DNA from 2 places in the Pseudoalteromonas sp. 20-92 genome. Region 1 is predicted to be linked to the other one. Evidence: predicted binding sites of a transcription regulator. Region 1 holds the regulator's gene; the other holds the start of a gene.

Evidence for each region. The regulator MetJ, encoded in region 1, represses methionine synthesis genes. The targets are predictions, from matches to a motif close to TAGACGTCTAGACGTCTA.
Region 2: the regulator MetJ is predicted to act here: its motif matches at 2,022-2,039, upstream of NRL14_RS00020 (methylenetetrahydrofolate reductase).

The regions. Positions count from the first base shown of each region.
Region 1 covers NZ_JANJGQ010000013.1:69,019-72,235, forward strand. The annotation lists gene NRL14_RS12510 (malic enzyme-like NAD(P)-binding protein) at 1-1,030, shown strand, start outside; gene metJ (met regulon transcriptional regulator MetJ) at 1,103-1,423, opposite strand; gene metB (cystathionine gamma-synthase) at 1,623-2,870, shown strand; gene metL (bifunctional aspartate kinase/homoserine dehydrogenase II) at 2,876-3,217, shown strand, end outside.
Region 2 covers NZ_JANJGQ010000001.1:4,292-7,508, reverse strand. The annotation lists gene NRL14_RS00025 (pitrilysin family protein) at 1-1,823, opposite strand, end outside; gene NRL14_RS00020 (methylenetetrahydrofolate reductase) at 2,083-3,039, shown strand.

The DNA of each region.
Region 1 (3,217 bases):
TGGTACTGCAATTTTGGGCTTGGGTAATTTAGGCCCTTTGGCATCAAAGCCTGTAATGGAAGGCAAGGCGCTGTTATTTAAGCGCTTTGCAGGCCTTGATTCTATTGATATCGAAGTGAAGCATAAAACAACAGAAGACTTTATTAACACGGTTGCTAATATTGCCGATACATTTGGTGGTATTAATCTTGAAGATATTAAAGCCCCAGAGTGTTTTGAAATTGAAAAGGCATTGATTGAGCGCTGTAGTATTCCGGTTTTTCATGACGATCAACACGGCACTGCAATTGTAACAGCCGCTGGTATGTTGAATGCACTTGAAGTGCAAGAGAAATCGATAGAAGAGGCTATTATAGTATGTTTAGGTGCTGGTGCGGCTGCCGTTGCCTGTATGGAACTGTTAATTAAGTGTGGTGCACTGCGTGAACACATTTACATGCTTGACCGTAAAGGCGTTATTCATACTCGTCGTGATGATTTAAACGAGTACAAACAACTATTCGCTAACAATACGGATAAGCGTACGTTGCAAGATGTTATTGCTGATGCTGATGTATTTGTTGGTGTATCTGGGCCTAATTTGTTAGCAGCCGATGATTTAAAACTGATGGCTGATAAGCCGGTTGTGTTTGCGTGCTCAAACCCCGACCCTGAAATTGACCCCGCACTTGCACACAGCGCGCGCAACGATTTAATTATGGCGACAGGGCGTTCTGATTATCCAAACCAAGTGAATAATGTTTTGTGTTTCCCGTTTATTTTTCGTGGTGCACTAGATGTGCGCGCAAGTGCAATTAACGATGAAATGAAAATAGCAGCAGTAGAAGCGATTCGTAGTATTGCAAAAGAGCCTGTACCAGCAGAGGTCCTAAAAGCTGCTGGTGTTGATAAGCTGGAATTTGGTGCTCAATATATTATTCCAAAACCGATGGATCCACGTTTATTACCACGTATAGCAAGAGCGGTTGCTCTTGCTGCTGTTGAGTCGGGTGTGGCACAAATTGATTTGCCAGAAAGCTATATGCAGTAAACCTATACCGTAAAATTTAATCATAAAAAAACCTCAGTAATTACTGAGGTTTTTTTATTTTACTTTATCTATTTATTCGTCATCTAAAACAGGGACTTCTAACCCCATTTCTTGCATTATTTTTTTCACTTCTTCTGGTACTTTTTCAGCGTTATCTTTACGTAAGTCATCGTCATTAGGTAAAGGTTGACCTGTAAATGCATGTAAAAACGCTTCACATAGTAGCTCACTGTTTGTTGCGTGACGCAGGTTATTAATTTGACGACGAGTACGTTCGTCAGTTAATACCTTTAATACATTCAGTGGGATCGAAACGGTGATCTTCTTAACTTGTTCTGATTTTTTCCCGTGTTCTGCGTATGGGTGAATATACTCACCATTCCATTTAGCCATAAGATGTATCGTTGCCTCAGATTATTAATTGCTCACATGCGCTAAAATGCGTGTGAATATGCGTGAAATTCTATCGATTTAAAAAAGATAGTCAAATACTAGTTGTTTGGCCATCTAGCTGTTTAAATGTTTTGACTTCTCAAATTGAATAAACTACTCTTTTAGACGTCTAAACATCCAAATTAATCAGGTGACGAATATGAGCGAAAAAAACAAAGCAACCATTGCGGTCCGTAGTGGCGTTGAAGCCGATAAACACCACGGTGCAGTGGTCGCGCCAATCTATTTATCGACTACTTATTCGTTTGCCGATTTTGATACTAAACGCCAATATGATTATGGCCGTAGCGGTAATCCTAACCGCGATATCTTAGCTGAGACCCTTGCTGAGCTCGAAGGGGGAGTACGCGGCATAATTACAGCCACAGGCATGGCGGCTGTACATTTAGCAACTCAGCTGCTTAATTACGATGACACGTTAGTGATCCCACACGACTGCTACGGTGGAAGCTACCGTTTATTTACGTCCCTGCAAAGGCGTGGCTTGCTAAAGCTTGAGGTTTTAGATTTAACAAAACCAGAAAGTCTTCAAAAAATATTAGTAATTAAACCAAAACTCATTTGGATTGAAACACCAAGTAACCCTGTACTACGTTTAACTGATATTAAAGCGGTTACTGATATTGCTAAGCAGTGTGGCGCACTGGTGGCCGCTGACAATACATTTTTATCGCCTGCTTTACAAAATCCGATTAAGTTTGGTGTAGATATTGTGGTGCATTCAACCACTAAATATATTAACGGACACTCAGATGTAGTGGGCGGTGCTGTTATTGCTGCAACACAAGAGATCGGTGACGAGCTTGCTTGGTGGGCTAATAACATTGGTATCACAGGGGCACCTTTTGATAGCTATTTAACGCTTCGTGGTTTACGTACTTTAAATGTGCGCTTAAGGCAGCATCAAGAAAATGCATTAGCAATAGCTCAGTATCTCGAAGAATCTGAGTTCGTTAGCCAAGTTTATTACCCTGGGCTTGAGTCGCACCCCCAACATGAATTAGCGAAAGCACAGCAGCTTGGTTTTGGTGGCATGGTTAGCTTTGATATTAAAGGCGACATAAACGATGCAGCGGCATTTTTAACTAGTCTACATAACTTTAGTTTAGCTGAGTCGCTAGGCGGCGTTGAGAGCTTAATATGCCACCCTGCGACCATGACGCATGCAGGGATGGATGCAACAGCGCGCTTAGAAGCCGGCGTTGGTGATACGCTTATTCGTGTTTCTGTCGGAATAGAAGACATTGAAGATTTATTAGCAGATCTTGAACGTGTATTTACACTTGTAAAACCTGGCAGAAAAAACAATACAAATCGATTAACTAAAGGTGCGGGAACATCGAGCGGTGATGCTAAGTTAAGTGCCGCTTACCCCGCGCTTTGGTAACTAACATGACTAAAAATATACATAAATTTGGCGGTTCGAGTTTAAGTTCAGCACAGCGTTACAAAAGTGTTGCGGGTATTATATTAGAGCACACACAACCTGGTGATTGCGTTGTGGTATCAGCAGCTGGGAAAACAACCGATACACTAGTTAAGTTATGGCAAAGTTACCAGCAGCAAGATACACATGTAATTGCTGATATTTTATTACAGTTAAATAATCATCAAATAGATTTAATAGAGCAGTTATTACAAGCTAATACAAAGTGTAACGCTCTAAAAAAATTGAATGAAGAGCTATCAACAATAACGCTGTTAGCGCAAACAGGGCAGCTACAAGAAGCCCAA
Region 2 (3,217 bases), on a different contig from region 1:
AAGCCTGACTTAATACCGTCGATCATTTCTTTTTTAAGGCGTTTAAAGTCGTCATCTCTAAAACCTGGATTTAGTAATTGATCGCTCACAAGTGTATACCACTGCGCCGCATTATCTTTGTGAATGCGCCCTTGAAACGACAGCATTTCTTTATCTATTTGATAGCCAAAGCTACCCGCAAGCGGATAAAGTGCTTTTTGAATATCTTTGTAGCTTGTCGCCTCTGAGCCACCTTGTGCAAGCATAGCCGCAGTTAACGCAGCAACACCTTTTTTGTCTTGTGGGTCGGCAGCCGCACCGGTATTGAATAAAAAGTTAACATCAATTAATGGCGAGCTATTGGTTTTATCAAGTACTTTAAATACAGGAGCCGCAGGTGCTTGTTCAAGCTTTGCAGTAAGCGCATTTAAATCAACTTCTTGCTCAAAACCTGGGGCTTTATCAAGTGCCGACATTGTTAATGTGGTACGTGCGTTATCAGTAAAGTATTTATTAGCAACGGCTTTAATATCTGCGCTGGTGATGTTATCTGCCGATTTATACAGCTGGTTTATAACCTCAGGATCACGCTCAAAATGCATGTAGCTGGCAAGGGTTGATGCAATCGCTTGCGACGAATCTAAGCCATTAATAAAGCTGTACTTAAGGTTCGATTTTAAATCACTGAGCTTTTGCTCATCAACAAGCTCAGTGCGTGCTTTTGCATAAGTGCGGTTAATGGCATCGCGTGCAGTGGCTAAATCATCTGTGTTTTCTACTTTAACAAATACGTGTAATAAACCCGGATCTTTAGTCTCTGGGTTATAGGTAAACATTTGGCTGGCAATTTGTTTGTCGACCACTAGCTCTTGATATAAATCTGAATTACTAGAAAAATAAAGCTGTGAGATTAAATCAAGTGCCGCTCTGTCTTTTTTAGCAGGCTCCCACGCAGCGCCTTTGTACGATACAAGTAACCAATGCCCTGGTAGCGCTTCATCTTGCTGGTGCAAATATTTTGGTGTTTGTTGAACAGGTTCTGCTTTAATGTCAGCAACATAGTTACCCTTTTTCCAGCTGCCCCAATGCTTTTTAACCATTGCCATTGTTGCTTGTGGGTCTACATCGCCCACGATGACAAGTGACACATACTCAGGCTTATAAAACTTAGCAAAAAATTCTTTACCGTAGGCCATTTGATCTGGCATGGCTTCTATGTCTTTAAAAAAGCCCATAGTGGTGTGTTTATACGTGTGCTTATCAAACGCTTCTTCGCGTACAGCGCTTAATAATTTACGAATTGGGCTCGCGTTGTTTTTTAAGTACTCACCTTTTACCGTTTGTGCTTCTGTTCTAAATTGCTCTTCGGTGTAGGTTAAATTTTGAAAAATATCAGCTTCAAGCTCAAGTACTTTATCAAGGTGCTGCTTTGAAAAGTTTAAATGGTAATTTGTGTAATCATTTGTTGTATAAGCGCGGTTATCAACACCTGAATTTTTTAATATGTCTGAGTACACATCTTCAGGGTATTTTTGTGAGCCTTTAAACATCATGTGTTCAAAAAAGTGAGCAAAGCCTGTTTTGCCTTCTTCAACTTCGTTACGCGATCCAACCGATACCGGAATTTGCAGCGACACTACATCAGGGTAATCGGTTTTAACAACCATGACACGTAAGCCGTTTTCTAGCTCTTCAATTAAGTAACCTTGTGAAAAAACACGATCATCAGCTTTATTTACTTGTTCTTGTTGTGCTGTTGTTTGCGTGCTTTGGTTTTGTTGCATGGCGCAACCCGTTAACGCCAGCGATACCGCTAAGCTGGTTGCTAATAATTTAAATTTCATTGCTGTCCCTTTTTAAATTGAGCAAATTTGTTGTCAGATGTATTACTAACTCACCCTCGATTATGCCCCAAAGCCAATAAATATAAGAGCCCCAAGGGAACTTATTATGTAAACAACTGTGTCAATTATAAATTATGGGAACAAGCACTATGAATAAACATCATGTTAGTTGAAAAACTTTCATTAAATAAATCTATCTAGACGTCTAAATGGCTGCTATATTAAATCCATCAAAACAAACTTAGCTGGAATGAGGATTATGGCTTTATCACTAAAAGAGAAGATAGTGGACACCAATCAAGGTGTTTATCTTATTGGTACTACCCCGCCTAAAATTGGCACCGATAAAGCGCAATTAAAAACCATTGCAGAAAAGCTATTAGGTCGCTTACACGAAATTGAATACGACGGCGTGATAATTTACGACATTCAAGACGAAAGCAGCCGAACTAACCAAGACCGCCCATTTGCGTTTAAACAAACCGTTGATCCGCGTGAATACAGCCATTTACTTCGTAATTTATCTGCACAAGATGTGATTACTTATAAAAGTGTGGCGCAGCGTGGCGTAGGCGAATTTAAAGATTGGCTAAGTGAAACTAAAAACGACTACGATTTACAAAATGTTGTTTTAGTAGGTAGCCCATCATCGGTAGGCGATATAAAGCTAAGCCTGCCAGATGCGTATAAAGCGATGGCTGAGCAATCCGATGATTTCTTTTTAGGTGGCGTTACGATTGCCGAGCGCCATTCAAGTAAACGAAATGAGCACGAACGATTAATAGAAAAAACAGCACAAGGTTGTCAGTTTTTTATATCGCAAGCTGTTTACGATGCACAAGCTACTATAGAGCTAATCACTAGCTACGCACGTACTTGTAAAGCACAGGGTATTACACCTCAACGTATTATATTAACGTTTACCCCGTGCGGCGGCGAAAAAACCTTAGAGTTTATGCAATGGTTGGGTATCTCAGTGCCAGAGGCAACTAAATGGCGCATGCTTGATGCAGACAATACATTAAGTGAATCCGTCCGTATTTGCCGCGAAAACCTCGACTTAATACTTAAAAGCTGTGCGCACCTAGACGTGCCACTGGGCTTAAATATTGAAAGCTTAACAAACCGTAAAGAAGAAATTGACGCGTCAATTAACTTATACCGTTTATTAAAAGCCATTATGGAATTAAACCTTGCGGAAAAGCTAATAGCTTAAAGGCTAGGTAAGAGCTAATTAACACCCTTCTTGGCGAGCCTCATGGCTTGCTTTTTTATGTCCGTTCTTTGAAAAATTAATTAATAAATACAAGTAAAGATTTGCAGCTTAAGCTATCAATGAAAGCTATTTTTGGTTATTACTCTCAAGCCTTTTTAAGGCAACCCCATCGATGAGC